DNA from 4 places in the Bacillus sp. 01N45 genome. Region 4 is predicted to be linked to each of the others. Evidence: predicted binding sites of a transcription regulator. Region 4 holds the regulator's gene; each other region holds the start of a gene.
The links. Region 4 encodes Rex, which represses fermentation and respiration genes when NADH is low (regulators of the CRP and FNR family bind a similar motif). Its sites were predicted from a motif close to TTGTGAAATATTTCACAA; they were not measured.
Positions count from the first base shown of each region.

Region 1: adhE (bifunctional acetaldehyde-CoA/alcohol dehydrogenase) is a predicted target of Rex. The motif match lies at 3,506-3,523, and genes of this name have one in related genera.
Region 2: hcp (hydroxylamine reductase) is a predicted target of Rex. The motif match lies at 2,372-2,389, and genes of this name have one in related genera.
Region 3: pflB (formate C-acetyltransferase) is a predicted target of Rex. The motif match lies at 3,201-3,218, and genes of this name have one in related genera.

Region 1 covers NZ_JBFTQW010000001.1:632,073-637,382, reverse strand. Annotated here, with positions in the region: gene AC1DMU_RS03380 (class I SAM-dependent DNA methyltransferase) at 1-521, shown strand, start outside; gene mtnN (5'-methylthioadenosine/S-adenosylhomocysteine nucleosidase) at 536-1,231, shown strand; gene AC1DMU_RS03370 (O-acetylserine dependent cystathionine beta-synthase) at 1,314-2,237, shown strand; gene AC1DMU_RS03365 (bifunctional cystathionine gamma-lyase/homocysteine desulfhydrase) at 2,241-3,374, shown strand; gene adhE (bifunctional acetaldehyde-CoA/alcohol dehydrogenase) at 3,634-5,310, shown strand, end outside.
Region 2 covers NZ_JBFTQW010000004.1:200,704-206,013, forward strand. Annotated here, with positions in the region: gene AC1DMU_RS11540 (DUF1048 domain-containing protein) at 1-202, opposite strand, end outside; gene AC1DMU_RS11545 (PadR family transcriptional regulator) at 278-598, opposite strand; gene hcp (hydroxylamine reductase) at 1,021-2,307, opposite strand; gene bla2 (BcII family subclass B1 metallo-beta-lactamase) at 3,052-3,822, opposite strand; gene AC1DMU_RS11560 (glycoside hydrolase family 25 protein) at 3,959-4,696, opposite strand; partial or broken gene AC1DMU_RS11565 (nucleoside triphosphate pyrophosphohydrolase family protein) at 4,737-4,874, opposite strand; gene AC1DMU_RS11570 (DUF3784 domain-containing protein) at 4,986-5,276, shown strand; gene AC1DMU_RS11575 (hypothetical protein) at 5,306-5,310, opposite strand, start outside.
Region 3 covers NZ_JBFTQW010000009.1:170,354-175,663, forward strand. Annotated here, with positions in the region: gene AC1DMU_RS20975 (nucleotide sugar dehydrogenase) at 1-487, shown strand, start outside; gene AC1DMU_RS20980 (NAD-dependent epimerase/dehydratase family protein) at 484-1,449, shown strand; gene AC1DMU_RS20985 (glycosyltransferase family 2 protein) at 1,442-2,989, shown strand; gene pflB (formate C-acetyltransferase) at 3,329-5,310, shown strand, end outside.
Region 4 covers NZ_JBFTQW010000027.1:4,050-9,359, reverse strand. Annotated here, with positions in the region: gene groL (chaperonin GroEL) at 1-1,571, opposite strand, end outside; gene groES (co-chaperone GroES) at 1,610-1,894, opposite strand; gene AC1DMU_RS29120 (CPBP family intramembrane glutamic endopeptidase) at 2,296-3,045, shown strand; gene AC1DMU_RS29115 (YdiK family protein) at 3,042-3,233, shown strand; gene AC1DMU_RS29110 (redox-sensing transcriptional repressor Rex) at 3,263-3,892, opposite strand; gene AC1DMU_RS29105 (ABC-F family ATP-binding cassette domain-containing protein) at 4,080-5,310, shown strand, end outside.

The DNA of each region.
Region 1 (5,310 bases), on a different contig from region 4:
ATGTAGTTAACAAGTCATTTGGTAATGTATTAGAATTTGGTGTTGGTACTGGCAATTTAACAAATAAATTATTGTTTGCTGGACGCACAGTTTACGGTATAGAACCGTCACGTGAAATGCGCATGATTGCAAAAGAGAAATTGCCAAAAGAATTGTCCATTACAGAAGGTGATTTTCTTTCGTTTGAAGTCCCAAATTCAATTGATACCATAGTAAGCACCTACGCATTTCATCATTTAACAGATGATGAAAAAAATGTAGCGATTGCGAAGTATAGTCAATTGCTAAACAAAGGTGGTAAAATAGTGTTTGCTGATACGATATTTGCAGATCAAGATGCATATGATAAAACTGTTGAAACAGCAAAACAAAGAGGTTTCCATCAGTTAGCAAACGATTTGCAAACGGAATACTATACACGTATTCCAGTCATGCAGTCTATTTTTGAAAACAATGGCTTCCATGTAACGTTTACGAGATCAAATCATTTCGTTTGGGTAATGGAGGCAACTAAGCAATAGAAAGAGGGATTAGATTGAGAATTGCTGTAATTGGAGCAATGGAAGAAGAAGTACGTATTTTACGTGACAAATTAGAACAAGCAGAAACAGAAACGGTTGCGGGTTGTGAATTTACGAAAGGACAATTAGCAGGACACGAAGTAATCTTGTTAAAGTCTGGTATTGGTAAAGTAAATGCAGCGATGTCAACGACAATTTTATTAGAAAGATATAAGCCTGAAAAAGTAATTAATACTGGTTCAGCTGGTGGCTTCCATCATTCTCTAAACGTTGGAGATGTAGTTATTTCAACAGAAGTTCGTCATCATGACGTAGATGTAACAGCATTTAACTATGAGTATGGTCAAGTACCAGGAATGCCGCCTGGATTCAAGGCTGATGAAGCATTAGTTACATTAGCTGAGAAATGTATGCAGGCAGAAGAAAATATTCAAGTTGTAAAAGGTATGATTGCAACAGGTGATTCATTTATGAGTGATCCGAACCGCGTTGCAGCAATTCGTGATAAATTTGAAGACCTTTATGCAGTAGAAATGGAAGCAGCAGCTGTTGCACAAGTATGCCACCAATATGAAGTTCCGTTTGTTATTATTCGTGCGCTTTCTGATATTGCAGGTAAAGAATCAAATGTTTCATTTGATCAATTTTTAGATCAAGCAGCTCTTCATTCTACAAACTTTATCGTAAAAGTACTAGAAGAGTTAAAGTAATGTAACAAAAAGGCAACTGTCTCATATAAAGAAAATACATACAGTTGCCTTTTCTTTATTGGCAAATAAGGGGGAGAACACGATGAATGTATATCGTGGAGTTCATGAGTTGATTGGTCATACACCAATTGTAGAAATTACTCGTTTTTCACTTCCAGAAGGGGTCCGTTTATTTGCAAAGCTTGAATTTTATAACCCAGGTGGAAGCGTTAAGGACCGTTTAGGAAGAGAATTAATCGAAGATGCGCTAGAAAAAGGGCTTGTTACCCAGGGTGGAACAATTATTGAACCAACTGCTGGAAATACTGGTATTGGACTGGCACTTGCAGCGTTACAACATGATTTACGCGTTATTGTTTGTGTACCAGAGAAATTTAGTATTGAAAAACAAGAATTAATGAAAGCACTAGGCGCAATGGTCGTGCATACACCGACTGAGCAAGGAATGACCGGCGCAATTGCAAAAGCAAAAGAATTAGTAAATGAAATACCGAATTCATACTCTCCAAGTCAGTTTGCGAATGAAGCAAACCCGCGTGCTTATTTCAAAACACTAGGTCCTGAACTGTGGGATGCACTGAACGGAGAGATTAACACATTTGTTGCAGGAGCAGGAACTGGTGGTACATTCATGGGAACTGCATCTTATTTGAAAGAAAAAAATATAGATATAAAAACGGTTATTGTCGAACCAGAAGGATCTATTTTAAATGGTGGTAAAGCTGGTTCGCATGAAACAGAAGGGATTGGCCTTGAATTTATCCCGCCATTTTTGAAAACATCTTATTTTGATGAAATTCATACAATTTCTGATCGAAATGCATTTTTACGAGTGAAGGAATTAGCGCAAAAAGAAGGACTGCTCGTTGGGAGCTCTTCCGGAGCAGCATTTCATGCAAGTTTACTTGAAGCAGAGAAAGCGGCGCCAGGTACAAATATTGTAACGATTTTTCCTGATAGTAGTGAGCGTTATTTAAGTAAAGACATATACAAAGGATGGGAATAAAAAATGAGAGCAAAGACAAAGTTAATTCATGGTATTCGCATAGGAGAACCTTCAACTGGATCTGTAAATGTACCGATTTATCAAACAAGTACGTACAAACAAGAAGCAGTTGGTAAGCATCAAGGATATGAATATTCACGTACAGGCAACCCAACACGTGCAGCTTTAGAAGAAATGATTGCAGTATTAGAAAACGGTCATGCTGGTTTTGCATTTGGTTCAGGAATGGCTGCTATTACAGCTACAATTATGTTGTTCTCAAAAGGTGACCACGTTATTTTAACAGATGATGTGTATGGTGGAACGTACCGCGTTATCACGAAAGTATTAAATCGCTTCGGCATTGAGCATACATTTGTAGATACAACAAACCTAGAGGAAGTTGTAGAAGCGATTCGTCCAAATACGAAAGCGATTTATGTGGAAACACCAACGAACCCATTACTGAAAATTACTGATATTAAGAAAATATCTACTCTTGCTAAAGAGAAAGATTTATTAACAATTATCGATAACACATTCATGACGCCATATTGGCAGTCGCCGATTACTTTAGGAGCAGACATTGTACTTCATAGTGCAACGAAATATTTAGGAGGTCATAGTGACGTAGTTGCAGGCCTAGTAGTTGTAAATAGCCCGCAATTAGCAGAAGACCTTCACTTTGTACAAAACTCAACAGGAGGCATTCTTGGCCCACAAGATAGCTTCTTACTACTTCGTGGTTTAAAAACATTAGGAATTCGAATGGAAGAGCATGAAACGAATTCACGTGCAATTGCTGAGTTTTTAAATAACCATCCAAAAGTAAATAAAGTATATTACCCAGGTCTTGCATCACATCAAAACCATGAACTAGCGACAGAACAAGCAAATGGATTTGGTGCTATTATCTCATTTGATGTAGATAGTGAAGAAACATTAAATAAAGTACTAGAGAACTTACAATACTTTACACTTGCTGAAAGTTTAGGGGCAGTAGAAAGTTTAATTTCTATCCCATCTCAAATGACACATGCATCAATCCCAGCAGATCGTCGTAAAGAGCTAGGAATTACAGATACATTAATTCGTATTTCTGTCGGTATTGAAGACGGTGAAGATTTAATTGAAGATCTAGCACAAGCGTTAGCATAGTAAAAATGCACTGCTCATATAGGCAGTGCATTTTTATTACATCTTTTTGTGAAAAACTTCACAAAATAGACATACACAAATGAAATCATTTCATGTATATTAAGTTCATGAAGTGTTACTCACGAACAAACTTGTGAAATATTTCACAAACAATGAGGTTCATGTAGGAAAGCAACTCTATTTTTTTTGCGCTAATCGGGACTCATTATGACCTATAGGGTCTTATTTAGTCCATGATAGCAGAATAGGAGGAATTTACATGGTAGTCAAAGAGAAAGTTGTAAATGAAATGCAGGAAGTAAAAGAGATGATTGATACGTTAGTGAATAACGGTCGAAAGGCTTTACAAGCATTAGAAAGTTTTACACAAGAGCAAATTGACAACATTGTTCATGAAATGGCATTAGCAGGTGTTGATCAACATATGCCGCTTGCGAAGTTGGCTGTTGAAGAAACAGGTCGTGGTGTATATGAAGATAAATGTATTAAAAATATTTTTGCTACTGAATATATTTGGCATAGCATAAAAAAAGATAAAACAGTAGGGATTATTCACGAAGATCCTCATGAAGAAATAATAGAAATTGCGGAACCTGTCGGTGTAGTAGCTGGGGTAACGCCAGTAACGAATCCAACGTCGACAACAATGTTTAAAGCATTAATCGCGATGAAAACGAGAAATCCAATTATTTTCGCATTTCATCCTTCAGCACAAAACTGTTCCATTGCAGCGGCGAAAACAGTATATGATGCAGCGGTGAAGGCCGGGGCACCAAAACATTGTATTCAGTGGATTGAAAGACCTTCTGTCGAAGCAACGAAACAATTAATGAACCATGAAGGTGTTGCGCTTGTTTTGGCAACTGGAGGAGCAGGTATGGTGAAATCAGCTTATTCTACTGGAAAACCAGCGCTAGGTGTAGGTCCTGGTAATGTACCATGCTATATAGAGAAATCAGCGCATATAAAACGAGCTGTTAATGATTTAATTTTATCAAAAACATTTGATAACGGTATGATTTGTGCATCAGAACAAGCAATCATTGTAGACAAGGAAATTTATGATGATGTGAAAAAAGAAATGATTGCAAACAATTGTTACTTTGTAACAGAAGAAGAGAGAAGAAAATTAGAAAAGCTTGTTATTAATGAAAATACATGTGCAGTAAATAGTGATATTGTAGGGAAATCAGCACAGTACATTGCCGCATTAGTTGGAATTACTGTGCCTGAAAATACAAAAATGCTTGTAGCTGAAATACAAGGTATCGGAGGAGCATATCCACTATCTCGTGAGAAACTGAGTCCAGTATTAGCTTGTGTAAAAGCAAATTCACTAGAAGAGGGACTTACATATTGCGAAGACATGTTAGACCTTGGTGGTTTAGGACATTCAGCAGTCATTCATTCTACAAATAAAGAAGTACAAAAACAATTTGGATTACGTATGAAAGCTTGCCGTCTTATTGTAAACGCTCCTTCATCACAAGGTGGAATCGGTGATATATATAATGGATTTATTCCATCACTTACGCTCGGTTGCGGCTCGTATGGGAAAAACTCAGTTTCTCAAAACGTAACAGCGACGCATTTATTAAATATAAAAAGGTTGGCAAATAGAAAAAAGAATATGCAGTGGTTCAAATTACCACCAAAAATTTATTTTGAAAAACATGCGACAGCATATTTAGCAAATATGCCTAACATTTCACGTGCATTTATTGTAACGGATCCAGGAATGGTTGAGCACGGATATGTAGATACGGTTACGCATTATTTACGTAAACATGCAAATGATGTAAAAGTCGAAGTTTTCTTTGAGGTCGAGCCAGATCCATCAGATGAAACTGTGTTTAAAGGTGCGGAAATGATGAGAAGTTTTAAGCCAGATGTAATTATCGCACTTGGTGGTGGTTCAGCTATGGATGCAGCGAAA
Region 2 (5,310 bases), on a different contig from region 4:
CCGCTGCACCTGCTTCAAACAAATCGATTAATTCATACTGTATGTGCAGCATATCCATTCCATTACCCGCTGAGAAATTCCACATGTAGTTTTGAATTTTCTTAAACACAAACTGATAGTCCTCTGGCAGTGCTCCAACACGTGCCATCATCATTTTGTACTCTTTTTTATCACCAATTAATTTTTTAAACATTTCCAACATCTTATTTTCCTCCTTTTTTATAAAGCAGAACAAGAAACTCTCCAAATATGAGCCGGAACATTTTATATTATGAGGCTAGTTTGACTTCAAGACGTTAATTTTTGAAGATACAAAATCCCATTTTTTCCAAAACAATTCAAGCTCCTGACGGCCATCCTCATTTAATGAATAAAACTTACGAGGCGGTCCCATATCTGATGGTTTCTTTTCAATATTCACAAGCTTTTTCTTTTCTAATCGTACGAGGATAGTATAAACCGTCCCTTCTACGACTTCGGTAAACCCAAGATCATTCAGGTGGCGGGTAATCTCATAGCCATACGTTTCACGGCGGCTAATGATTTCCAACACACACCCTTCCAGTGAACCTTTTAGCATTTCAGTTAAATTTTCCATGTTATGATCCTCCTTTACCCCCTATTCTGTCTGACTTATATTCAGTATCACAGAGTACTAAGGCGAATTTTTACTGAATAGTTTTTGAGTAAAACCACACTATTCAGTATTACTTATTACAACTACATTGTATGACTAAGTAGCTATAGATGTCAACTGATTTTAAAATTTTTTCTAAAATCCGCTCTTACCTATTGTTTACTGAAAACATTTTGAGAAACAACACTACTCAGTATCACCTATTACTCCTACATTGTATGACTGAGTAGTTATACATGTCAACTCGATTTTTATATTTTTCTAAAATCAACTATTACCTATCCCGCTAAGAAAAGAAAATACCCCAAAACAAATATTCTACATTTTTGTTTTGGAGCGCTATAGGTTAGCTCTTCTTCTTAATAAGACAGATCATTCTTTTGTTACGATAAAATCATTTCCATATCTTCTGCTGCAGTTGTAATCAGTTTCAAACCAAACGTTTCTTGTAATACATCAAGCAAGCCAGGTGAAATAAATTCAGGCGCCTTTGGACCGATGCGAATATCTTGAATACCAAGACTAAATAGCCCAAGTAAAATGGCAACCGCTTTTTGTTCAAACCATGATAGGACAATACTAACTGGCAGTTCGTTCACTTCGCATTGAAAAGCATCTGCTAAAGCGGCTGCTATTTTCACTGTTGAAATTGAATTATTGCATTGCCCTAAGTCAATGTAACGCGGAATCTTTGTACCAGGTACAACACCGTACTCCACATCATTAAAGCGGAATTTCCCGCAAGAAGTCGTTAAAATAACTGTTTCTGGCGGAAGTGACGTTGCTAATTCACGATAATATTCTCCGCCTTTTCCTGGTGCATCACAACCTGCGATGACAAAGAAACGCTTAATCTTTCCTTCTTTTACTGCCTCAATAATTTCAGGAGCTAATGATAATACTGTATTATGATGGAACCCTGTTACTAACTGTTCATCCGACTCCATATGTACTTCTGGAAGTTCTAGCGCTTTTTGAATCAATGGTGCAAAATCATCATTTTCAATTTTTTGTACACCTTCTAAACCTGCAATATCATATGAAAAGAATCGATCAGAGTACGACCCTTTAATTGGCATAACACAGTTCGTTGTCGCTAATATAGCACCTGTAAATTTTTCAAAAAGACGTCGTTGATCATACCATGCCTTACCGATGTTTCCTTTTAAATGTTTATATTTTTTCAGCTGCGGATAACCGTGTGCTGGTAACATTTCAGAATGCGTATAAATATTAATTTCTTTTCCTTCTGTTTGTTTTAATAATTCTTCTAACGCAAATAAATTATGTCCAGTAACTACAATTGCCTTACCTTCTACATGGTTTTGCGTAATTTGAACAGGCTCTGGAACACCAAAGTGATTCGTATGCGCCTCATCTAATAACTCCATTACTCGTAAAGCCGATTTCCCTACTTTCATAGCCATATCAATATGTTCTTGTTCATTAAAGTTGGAATTTGTTAATGTCATATACAGTGCTTCTTGCGTCGTAGCATCTACAAATGCATCAGTATACCCTAGCTGAGCAGCATGCGTACGATAAGCTGCAATTCCTTTTAGCCCAAACACAATCGTATCTTGTAAACTTGCAATTGTTTCATTTTTACCGCAAACACCCATCACTTTACATCCACCTGTTGGCGTTTGTTCACATTGATAACAAAACATGATCATCCCACCCTCTCCCAATCATTCCTTACAACCTAAGCATAATACCCATTGAGGAAAAGAGATGTGATATCAATCACAATAATATGTATAAATTTGTGACAACTTATATTGTTTACATAATATTTTTATTGACACAAAAAAACATTACATACCCCTGTTGTTCAAGTTTTCAAATAGCTAGACTATTGCTGAATCACATATTTAACTTTCTAGTTCATAGTACGAAAGAACAATTTCGTACTATAAATCTCTTAAGCAAACAGAAATAGACATACAAAAACGCTATTCTTTCTTTTTATTATGCAACAGAAAGAATAGCTTCTTTTCATTTTGAAGAACTATCAATTTTTTGATTAAATATTTTATGAAAAATCACTTTATTTACAATACATTTACACTACCTTAACATTACTTACATTATTTATATGATATATTTATATAGACACTACTTAATAAATTTCATATACATTGTTATCTCTATAATCTCTGATCTGATTGATAAGAGATTATGTTATATTTTCATACCAGGGGTGAATTAGGATGACTGAAACTTTAAAAACACTTATAATGCTCGATATTACTTATGTTGTTATAGCAATTATGACGGTACTGGTATTTGTATACTTGGAATTAAAATCTCAGTAACGTATGCAGGCATAATTGATGGCTTCGCATTTAAATATAGCTAGAAGAAAGCGAGGAGAAAATTGTTTCTCCTCGCTTTTATATTCCCACAGTTTCTTATTTCAACAAATCCAATGTATGTAAAAGCAATCCTTTGTCCCCTACTTCCCCATGACCAGGCACTACTGAATTGATGTTTCCATATCGCTTCAGCACATTCTCAATCGATGCGGACCATTCATTTACATAGGCATCAGCAACGTTCCCTAAATCTTTAGCTTCCGCAGATTTCACTAAACAGCCTCCAGCTAAAATGTTGTATTGCGGTAACCATACGACGATATTATCTTCTGTATGTCCTTTCCCTGGGTAAAATGTTTCTACTTTCATATTTCCAAAACTCAAATTTGTAATGGATTGTAAGTCTCCAAGCGGTTCTTCATATCCACTTTTCTTTGCTAGTTCTGCAGTTAGTGCTGTACTATGCGCCTTAATGCCTCTTTCTTTCAACGTTTTTATTCCGCCAATTCGATCAGCGTGCGCATGTGTAATGATGACATCCGTTACTCGCTTCTTAAATTTCTTTTCTACCATCTCTATTAATTCCTTCGTTAACTTATCATCCCAAGAAGAATCGACAAGTACTAGCCCTTTAGAAGTAGTAAGAACTAGCCCGTTCGAAGGAACTGCTTCTCCGTTAAAGTAACCTAACTCCGTATGAACCCATACATTTTTATTTAACTGAGAAATTGAAATAGTTCCTGTCTCATTTTTTATTACTTTTTGCTCTAGCTTTTGTTCCGCTTTCACAGAAAAAATTGTACTAACAAATTGCATTGTTCCTAATAAACTAACACATACCCCTACTTTTAATAATGTATTTTTCATTTTCTCCACCCTTTCTTTCAAATGGAATAGTTATTACCTATAATAGACAATTCATCTTAAATGTTTGTTCCATCTTTACTTGTATATTTTTATGTAAGTAACAAAAAAGCGTACAAAATTTTGTACGCTTTAAAACTTAACCTTTTATTCCATAATTCTCAAACTCTTCCTCGTTACCATAAAATACATTCAAATCAATATACTTCTCTTTTCCATTATAACCATTTAATCTCCCACGGTTCGTGTATTGCCAAAACGTCCATTTTCTCTCGTCAGATAAACTCGGTTTTGTAAAGACACTACGAATCCATATATCACATTGGGGATACGCATTCTTTATATACAAATCATATGCCTCTTGAGTTGCATACAATATTACTTTCTTACCGTAATGTTTTTCTAGCATTTTTATCATGACCGACAACTCTTTCACAACATCTTCACGCTTAGGGGGATTATCTTTTTTGTTAGCATAAAACTCAACATCAATTACGGGTGGCAATGCTTGTTTATACTTTGGAACAGTTCGTATATATTGCTCTGCTTGTGTTTCACCCTTACTATCAAAACTAAAAAAATGATACGCTCCGACGCGCATACCTGTCTTATTCGCATTCGTCCAATTTTCCGAAAAGTACTTATCTACAAACGAGCTTCCTTCAGTAGCCTTTATAAACGCAAACTTCATATTTTGCTTTTCCAACTCTCTCCAATCTATATCTCCTTGGTATGACGCAACATCTACACCTTTTATTTCATACTTATCCGCACTTATTTGATTCGGAATAAATATGCCTTGAAAGACTAAATAAGCGAAAACACTCATTACACTAATTAAGGTAAAGACTCCTCCTATAATAAGCTTCTTTTTCATTCGTATCCCCCATCTTTACACATTAATATTCCACTTACCATTCACGTTTTAATATAGCTTCCGCTAATTCACCCAATTCCGCCATCGCATACATCGTTCGCTCTTCAATCGTTGTCTCTTGAAATCCTTTTTCTTTACTGAAATTTAATACATATCTCTGGAATTCCACAATATTCATACTTAATCTCCCTTCATGATAAATACTCCGTTTTCTATTACACTTATATTTTGTTAAATTATAACATTCATACTATAATTTATTTATAACCCTTTAACGGAGGTGTTTTCAATGACTCTCTTCGCTTCCCCATCATTATTCATACTAGCAATTATTTCATTTGCACTAGCCTATTTCATCGGAGTTAAACAATACACTTGGCTCTTATCAGGATTCAATGAACGCCGTGTGCCAGATAAAGGTAAGTTATCAAAAATAGTTGGTCTTTATAATTTAACTGCCGGTGCTATTGCCACAATTGGTAGTGTCTTCACTACTCCTAATGTCAAAATCTTATTTCCTATCATTATAATTGGCCACGTTATAATCGCTGCTTATGTAAATACACGCATGGTGCATTGAAAAAAGATCAACCAAATGGATGATCTTTTTTATA
Region 3 (5,310 bases), on a different contig from region 4:
TACTCCATATTGGCCAGGACCAGGAATAGGAGGACATTGTATTCCAGTAGATCCTTTATATTTCCAATGGAGAATAAAAAGGAATGGGGAAATTAGTCAATTAATTGAGGCTGCACATGTGATTAATGAAGAAATGCCAGAGAAAATAGTCCGGAAAGTAAAAGGCATGGTGCAATCACCTGCATCAGTTTTAATTGTAGGAATTGCATATAAGAAAGATGTAAATGATTTGAGAGAATCACCGGCTTTACCAATTATTGAATTGTTACTAAAAGAAGGATATGAAATCGAATATCACGATCCATATATTTCTTCTGCAAAGTTTGAAGGCAAGGTGTACCAATCTGTTTCTTTGGATGAACATGTCGTTAAACAAGCGGGTTGTATATTAATTTTAACTGATCACTCTAATATCGATTGGAAGCTTTTTAAAGGTATGAAGCGAGTAATAGATACACGTGGAATTATAAAGAAGGTGAGTGTATGAGTAAGAAATGTTTAATTACAGGTGGAGCAGGATTTATTGGTTCACATTTAGCTGAAGAGCTGGTGAAAAGAGGGTATGGGGTTACGATCGTTGATAACTTCTATAAAGGGAAAAATAAATATCATGATGAGTTAATGAAAGAAATTCGAGTTATTCCAATAAGTGTTTTAGATAAAAATTCTATTTATGAATTAGTAAACCAACATGATGTAGTGTTTCATTTAGCAGCAATTTTAGGCGTGAAAACGACAATGGAAAAGAGTATAGAGCTTATTGAAACGAATTTTGATGGAACGAGAAACATTTTACAAGCAGCGCTAAAAGAAAAGAAGAAAGTGGTCTTTGCTTCTACTTCAGAAGTATATGGTAAGGCAAAGCCACCCTTCTCTGAAGAGGGAGATCGATTATACGGGGCAACTTCTAAAATACGCTGGAGTTATGCAGTGTGTAAAACATTAGAAGAAACATTATGTTTAGGATACGCATTAGAAGGTTTACCGGTAACGATTGTTCGTTATTTTAATATTTATGGTCCAAGAGCGAAAGATGGTCCGTATGCAGGGGTAATCCCACGATTTATTAGTGCGGCTTTGCAAGGAGAAGACATTCTCGTATATGGAGATGGAGAGCAGACACGTTGTTTTACGTATGTAAGTGATGCGGTAGAGGCAACGATTCGAGCGATGGATGAGAAGGTAAATGGTGAAATTATTAACATAGGTTCTGACAATGAAAAGAGTATAAAAGAAGTGGCAGAAGTAATTAAAAAGCTAACGAAATCCTCTTCAAAGATTGTTCAAGTTCCTTTTGAAGAGGTGTACCCACATGGCTTTGAAGAAATTCCAAATAGAAGACCAGATGTTGCGAAATTAAGAGAACTTGTTCAGTTTCAAGCAGAAGTAACATGGGAAGAAGGATTGAAAGAAACTATTAAGTGGTTCCGTGAAGAAAATAATGGCTAAGTCACTATCGGTCATTATACCTGTATGTAATGAAGCTGAAACGATTTCAGATGTTATCCAATCGGCAAAAGGATTAAATCCAATAGAGATTATTGTAGTAGCAAACGGTTGTAACGATGGTACAGAAGAGGTTGCTGATCGTTTAGGGTGTAAAGTAATCAAGTATATAGAGCTACTAGGGAACGATGTTGGCCGCGCGATTGGCGCAAAACATGCGATAGGTGATGTATTACTATTTATAGATGGAGATTTTGCTATTCAAACTTCAAAATTACAATTATTCCTTAATCCGATTTTACATGATCAGGCCGACATCGTTTTAAATAATTTGGACGCATTATTTTTAAAGAAACAAAAACCGTACGCCGTGACAGTATGGCGCCAAATATTAAATGCAATGTTAGAGCGTGAAGAATTAAAAATTGATTCCTTATTAGATGCACCTCATGCGCTGACGAAAGAGGTCGTTCAAAGCATCGGATATGAATGTTTTGTTAATCCTATTTTGGCTCATTTACGCCTCGTTCAAAGTGAATGGAGAATTAGTCGGCATTGTGCAATTGACGTTATTACGCCAAATAAATTTCGGCCGACCGAGCATGCTGCGTACGGCACGGGTCTTTCGCAATCTGAAAAACGGATGATAGGTGATCATATAGAAGCTGTAGCGGAGCGAATAGTAGGTAGTGATGAGCGCGGAGGATATTATGATGGAAATAGGAAAAGAGATAGTGTCTATCATACTTTAGATTTCGAAGATCTTTATCAAGGATGGGGCATTACATCTAAATTGTATAAAGGAAAGCAATTATCAGTCATTATTCCTGTACAAGATGAAGAGAAAACAATTGGAAATGTTATAGAAGAGCTTCGCAAAATTGAACCTTTTGAAATTATCGTTGTTGTAAATGGTTCGTCTGATAAAACAGCAACGATTGCAAAAGACAAGGGAGCAACAACAATTGTATATAAAGAAGCACTTGGCAACGATGTGGGACGTTCACTTGGGACTTATTTCGCCAAAGGAGAAATTGTATTATTTATAGACGGTGATTTTGTTATTCCAGCTAGTGAGCTATATCCATTTGCAAAAGCTATTGCAGATGGAATGGATGTCGCATTAAATGATCTAAATCATTATTTAGATTTAAGAGTACCGCTTCATCTTGTAACTGCATTTAAATATGCATTAAATTTAGCTTGTGATAGAAAAGATTTAGGAGTAGGATCTCTTATCGCTGTACCTAATGCGTTTAGCCAGAAGTGTTTGAAATCAATTGGGTATAGGTCTTTATTGTCACCTTGCGTAGCGCAAGTGAAAGCTATTCTTTCAGGATTCGAAATTGCGTGTGTAAGTCGTGTAGAGGTCGATAAGATGAACCGCATTCGTCCCAGTGAACATTTTGCAAAAATAGGTCATCCTCCAGCTGTCTTGCGAATTATAGGTGATCATATAGAAGGATTAGAGCAATTAATTGTATTAGAAGGTAGCCGTGGTGGATTCTATGATGGGAATAGAAAAAGAGATGTTTTAGAGTAGTAACAAAAAAAGTGTACAACATATGTACACTTTTTTGTTCTGTTATAAAAACTATAACAGATTAGGAGATAAGAGTATTACAGCTCTACAATGGGTATTGTTCTTATATTACAAAATAGGACTCGTATATAAGGGTACCAAAAAAATACAATTAAGGAAAGGGTTAATTATAAAGACTTTTAAGTGAAGTTAACACTGTGCATATAGTAGTTTGCTCAATATTTCACAAACATGTCACAACTATTTCGTTCACTTTAGCAAAAAAGTAGTATTCTAAGTGTGTAAGCTGTTATATAAAAAATCTTAGTCCTGTACTAATCAAAAATGGAGGAGATTAGGATGACTCAAGTATTAGAAAATGTTAAAAACGCATGGGAAAACTTTAAAGGTGAAAAATGGAAAGCAGAGATTGATGTTCGCGATTTCATTTTAAATAATGTAAACGTTTTCGAAGGAGACGAATCTTTCTTAGCGGGAGCAACTGAAGCAACGAAACAACTTTGGGATCAAGTAATGGATTTAACAACGAAAGAACGTGAAAACGGTGGCGTTCTTGATATGGATACAAAAATTGTTTCTTCTATTACATCACATGAACCAGGATATTTAAATAAAGATATTGAAAAAGTAGTCGGTTTCCAAACTGAAAAACCATTTAAACGTTCTTTACAACCATATGGTGGTATTCGTATGGCGGAACAAGCTTGTGAATCTTATGGATACGAAATGGATAAAGAGCTTAGTCGTATTTTTAGAGATTGGAGAAAAACTCATAACCAAGGTGTATTCGATGCTTATACACCAGAAATGAGAAATGCACGTAAATCAGGTGTAATTACTGGTCTTCCAGATGCATACGGACGTGGACGTATTATCGGTGACTACCGACGCGTAGCATTATATGGTATTGATCATTTAATTGAAGCGAAAAAAGCTGATTTGAATTTAACTGGCGGTGTAATGAGCGAAGATACAATGCGTTTACGCGAAGAGTTATCTGAGCAAATGCGTGCACTTCAAGAGTTAAAACAAATGGCTGCTTCTCATGGCTTTGATATTTCTAAGCCAGCAACAAACACACAAGAAGCATTCCAATGGTTATACTTCGCATATCTTGCAGCAATTAAAGAGCAAAACGGAGCTGCAATGAGTCTTGGACGTACTTCTACATTCTTAGATATTTATATTGAAAGAGATTTAGCAAATGGTACTTTAACAGAAGAAGAAGTACAAGAAATTGTGGATCACTTCATTATGAAATTACGTCTTGTGAAATTTGCAAGAACACCTGATTATAATGAATTATTCTCTGGTGACCCAACTTGGGTAACTGAGTCTATCGGTGGTATGGCATTAGATGGTCGTCCATTAGTAACAAAGAACTCATTCCGTTTCTTGCATACATTAGATAATTTAGGACCAGCTCCAGAACCAAACTTAACAGTTCTTTGGTCTAAACAATTACCACAGAACTTTAAAAACTACTGTGCGAAAATGTCTATTAAAACATCAGCAATTCAATATGAAAATGATGACATTATGCGTGCTGACTACGGTGATGACTACGGAATTGCTTGTTGTGTATCTGCAATGAGAATTGGTAAACAAATGCAGTTCTTCGGCGCACGTGCAAACTTAGCAAAAGCATTACTATATGCGATTAACGGTGGTAAAGATGAAAAATCTAAAGCACAAGTTGGTCCTGAGTACGCACCGATTACTTCTGAAGTATTAGATTATGAAGAAGTTATGCGTAAGTTTGATATGACAATGGAATGGTTAGCAGGTCTATATTTAAACACATTAAATGTTATTCATTACATGCATGATAAATATAGCTACGAACGTATTGAAATGGCACTTCATGATACAAATGTTCTTCGTACAATGGCAACAGGTATCGCGGGTCTATCTGTAGTAGCAGACTCTTTAAGTGCAATTAAACACGCAAAAGTAAAACCAATTCGTGATGAAAACGGTATTGCAGTTGACTTTGAAATCGAAGGAGATTTCCCTAAATACGGTAACAATGATGACCGTGTAGATGAAATCGCTGTAAATCTTGTAAAAACATTTATGAATAAACTTCGTAAACATAAAACATACAGAAATTCTGTTCATACAATGTCGATCTTAACAATCACATCTAACGTTGTATACGGTAAGAAAACTGGTAACACTCCAGATGGTCGCCGTACTGGAGAACCATTTGCACCAGGTGCGAACCCAATGCATGGTCGTGATACAAAAGGTGCATTAGCTTCATTATTATCTGTAGCTAAATTACCATATGAAGATGCACAAGATGGTATTTCTAATAC
Region 4 (5,310 bases):
GGTTCTGGCTTGTCAGCAACTACAGCTTCAGTCGTTAAGAACATAGCTGCAACAGATGCTGCGTTTTGAAGTGCAGAGCGAGTTACTTTAGCTGGATCTACGATACCAGTTTCAAGCATGTTAACCCACTCGCCAGTAGCTGCGTTGAAACCAACGCCTACTTTTTCGCCTTTTAGACGCTCTACAACTACAGATCCTTCTAGACCAGCGTTGATCGCGATTTGACGAACTGGCTCTTCTAGTGCGCGAAGTACGATGTTGATACCTGTTGCTTCGTCGCCTTCAGCTACGATAGAAGCTACTTTCGTGTATACGTTCATAAGTGAAGTACCACCACCAGCAACGATACCTTCTTCTACTGCTGCACGAGTTGAGTTAAGTGCATCTTCAATGCGAAGTTTGCGCTCTTTTAACTCAGTTTCAGTTGCTGCACCTACTTTAATTACTGCTACGCCACCTGCAAGTTTTGCAAGACGCTCTTGTAATTTTTCACGATCGAATTCAGAAGTAGTTTCTTCTAATTGCGCGCGGATTTGACCAATGCGAGCTTCGATTTGTTGTGAATTTCCGATACCTTCAACTACAGTTGTGTTTTCTTTCGTTACAACAACTTTACCAGCACGTCCTAAAGATTCAATTGTAGCAGATTTTAAGTCACGACCTAATTCTTCAGTGATTACTTCGCCACCAGTTAAGATTGCGATATCTTCTAGCATTGCTTTACGACGGTCACCAAATCCAGGAGCTTTAACAGCTACTACATTGAATGTACCACGAAGTTTGTTCACTACTAATGTAGCTAAAGCTTCGCCTTCTACGTCTTCAGCGATGATAAGAAGTGGTTTACCTTGTTGTACCACTTGCTCTAATACTGGTAAGATTTCTTGGATGTTAGAAATCTTCTTATCAGTAATTAAGATGTATGGGTTATCAAGAACTGCTTCCATTTTGTCAGAATCAGTAATCATGTAAGGAGATGCATATCCACGATCAAATTGCATACCTTCTACTACGTCTAATTCTGTTGTAAATCCTTTAGATTCTTCTAAAGTAATAACGCCGTCGTTACCAACGCGCTCCATTGCTTCAGCGATTAATTGACCTACTTCTTCGTCAGCTGCAGAAATAGCAGCTACTTGTGCGATAGAAGATTTGCCTTCGATTGGTTTAGAAATCTCTTTTAATTCTGCAATTGCAGCAGTAACAGCTTTTTCGATACCTTTACGAAGACCCATTGGGTTCGCACCAGCTGTTACGTTTTTAAGACCTTCACGAATCATAGCTTGTGCTAATACAGTTGCAGTTGTTGTTCCGTCACCAGCTACATCATTTGTTTTGCTAGCAACTTCTGCTACTAATTTTGCACCCATGTTTTCGAATGCATCTTCTAATTCGATTTCTTTTGCGATTGTTACACCATCATTTGTAATAAGTGGTGAACCAAATTTTTTCTCAAGTACAACGTTACGACCTTTTGGTCCAAGCGTTACTTTTACTGCGTTTGCAAGAGTGTCGACACCGCGAAGCATCGAACGACGTGCTTCTTCACTAAATTTAATATCTTTTGCCATAATAATTGACCCCCTTGAATTTTTTAAGATTTATATAATTAACCGATAACTGCTAAAATGTCACTTTCACGTAAAATCAAGTAGTCAGTACCTTCATATTTTACTTCAGTACCTGCATATTTTGAGAAGATGATAAGATCACCTGCAGCTACCTCTAGAGCAACACGCTCACCATTTTCAAGCACTCGACCAGTACCTACTGCAATAACTTTACCCTCTTGTGGTTTTTCTTTTGCAGTGTCTGGTAATACAATACCACTTGCTGTTTTTTCTTCTGCTTGAACAAGCTCAATTACAACGCGATCACCTAATGGCTTTAGCATGAACAATAACCTCCTCATTTTGTTATGTAAATTTTATTTATTAGCACTCAAGTCACCCGAGTGCTAACACACTTATAATAATAAATAATCTCAATTTCTTTTGCAAGTAAAAAAATCATAATTTTTTCGCAAATTAAGCTATACACTTTTCTATATAGAGTCCCTCTTCTTCTACCTTTACTATATGAATCGTTGTTTCCCCTACTCGTATGTTACAATATGAAAGGACACCCTAAGTTGTTTTCGCTATACACACAACTTTCTCCTGTCTTCTATTATAATTTCAAATAAGGATTTACGAAAAAAACATAATTTAAGCGAGGTTTATATCGTAGGTAGCATACTTACATGTTATCCTACCTTATCTCATACACTAGAGTTAGAAAGGATGGTTAAACCATTTGAAAAAACAATATTGGTGGGTTATCGTTACATACATTTTAATGCAGTTATCATCCATTGTTGGATTACCACTTCTGCTGAAAACTGGACTTTATGATAACAGGGGATTTACTAGAGAAGAGAAATTTCAACTCATAACTGGCCACTGGGCAATCATTAGCTTCTTTATTGCATTATGTATCGTACTTTGGTTACTTAGAACAGATATTCGTGACAGACGTTTAGATACAATGCGCTCTACTGTTCCAGCTACGATTGGTTGGATTTTTATCGGTTTCTTCCTAGCATTTTTCTCACAAAGTATTGCCGGTATGATAGAAATACGTGTATTAGGAATTAAACCTGGATCAGAAAATACAGCAAGACTTATGGATATCGCAAAAACGACACCTTGGTTCCTTATCGTTATCTCTATAATAGGACCTATTTTGGAAGAAATCGTATTTAGAAAAATTTTATTTGGTACACTTTATAAGAAGTTTAACTTCTTTATTGCTGCTATCATTAGTTCTCTTGTATTCGCAGCAATTCATTTTGATTTCACTCACTTATTGGTATACACTTCTATGGGACTCGTATTCGCCTTTTTATATGTAAAAACGAAGCGTATTATCGTCCCTATCGCAGCTCATGTTGCAATGAATACATTAGTTGCAGTTGCTCAAGTTTTAATGAGCAATGAACAAATTCAAGAAATGATTAAAGAAGCTGAAAAAATGCAAGGCTTTATCGGAGGATTTTTAGTATGAGGAACTCACCATTGTTCATGGCTGCATTGTACTTCCTTCTAGGATGTATCTTTACACGCTTCGCCATTACGAACGTAACAGATACAATCTGGAATATGTGGACAATACTATTTGCAGTTATGGCAACAATTGATTTTAATTTGGCACTTCGCCTTATCTTAGTTAAATTCACAAAGAAAAAACAATAATAAAACGCAGAGGTCGCTTCCTCTGCGTTTTATTGTGGATAATTCTTTAAAAAGTAAACAAGTGTTTGTAACTCTACCGCTAAATCAATATGGTGAATTCTTATATTATCTGACACATTTAAGCGCGCTGGTGTGAAATTTAAAATACCATGCACGTTCGTTTCTGCCAATCTATCTGCTACAGATTGTGCTACTGTAGCGGGTACTGTTAATATTGCCACTTGTATATCAGTTGATAAACGTTCTTCTAATTCATCTAAATGATATACAGGAATGCCCCCGATTTCTGTCCCGACTTTCTCTTCACTAACATCAAACGCCATTTCAATTTTTGTATTATTGTTTTTCGTGAAATTATAATGTAAGAAAGCGGTCCCTAAATTACCTACTCCAATAAGTGCTACACGTGTTATATCATCTTGGTCGAGTGTTTCACGGAAAAATGATAATAAATAATTTACGTTATATCCATAACCTTTTTTCCCTAACGCTCCAAAATATGAAAAATCTCTTCGAATCGTTGCGGAATCAACTTTTACCGCTTCACTCAATTCGGCTGATGAAACACGTTGCTTACCAGAAAGAGATAAGTTTTGGATAAATCGATAGTATAGAGGCAATCGTTTGGCAGTGGCCTGTGGAATTTTTTGCTGCTCCATATAACCTCTCCTCTCTTCCTATCTTTATTCATATACTTGAATCAAATACAGAAGTTTAGCACTCATGAATTTCCCTGTATAATAAAGAGAAGAAGTATTCTCTCTTTATTTTAAACTATACACTATTTTTAGTATGATTGAGAAATATAAACATGGCAAAGTTAAGAAATTATTTGAGGTGAAAACATTGATTTTATTACAAGTAAACGCGCTTACGAAATTATACGGTGCCGAAACGATTCTTGCAAACATAAAATTGGAAGTTCAAACGAAAGATCGTATCGCATTAGTCGGACGAAATGGGGCCGGAAAATCTACACTATTAAAAATAATAGCTGGTGAGCTATCTCATGATGGTGGCGAAATTATAAAACCAAAAGATGTCTCAATCGGATATTTAGCTCAAAATACCGGGTTAGAAACGTCTTTAACAATTTGGGATGAAATGTTAACCGTCTTTACACACTTGCAGCAAATGGAGACAAAACTTCGAAGGCTAGAGCAAGAGATGGGAAAAGAAGAAAACTTTTCAAACGAGGCTACATATGAAAGATTATTAGCTGATTATGACCAATTGCAATTAGATTATAAAGATCAAGGTGGATATCAATATGAAGCAGATATTCGCTCGATTTTAAGTGGTCTTGGCTTCCCAGTTGAAACGCACCAGACGACGATTTCTACATTAAGCGGTGGACAAAAAACACGATTAGCTCTTGGTAAATTATTATTAACGAAACCAGACCTACTTATTTTGGACGAGCCTACAAACCATTTAGACATCGAAACATTAACATGGCTTGAACAATATTTACAAGGCTATCCTGGCGCAATACTAATCGTTTCCCATGACCGTTATTTCTTAGATAAACTCGTTACACAAGTATATGAAATTTCGAATAAAGAAAGCAGACGATTTGTTGGTAACTACAGTAAATATTTAGACTTAAAATCAGCATTATACGAGCAAGACATGAAACGTTATGAAAAACAACAAGATGAAATCGCTAAACTTGAGGATTTCGTTCAAAAAAATATAGCGCGCGCATCTACGACAAAACGTGCTCAAAGCCGTCGTAAACAATTAGATAGAATGGAATTATTGACTAGACCATTAGGTGATTCTAAGTCAGCATCCTTCCACTTCGATATCGAAAAACAAAGTGGAAATGATGTTTTACAAGTAAAGGATGCAACTATCGGCTATGATGATGATCCGATTATTGAACATGTAACTATGCGCTTAACTCGCGGGGATAGCGTTGCTTTAGTTGGTCCAAACGGAATTGGAAAATCCACATTATTAAAATCACTTGTGAATAAGTTACCACTATTAAATGGTGATGTTTCTTTCGGATCCAATGTATCTGTTGGTTATTATGATCAAGAACAAGCAAACTTAACATCTTCTAAGCGAG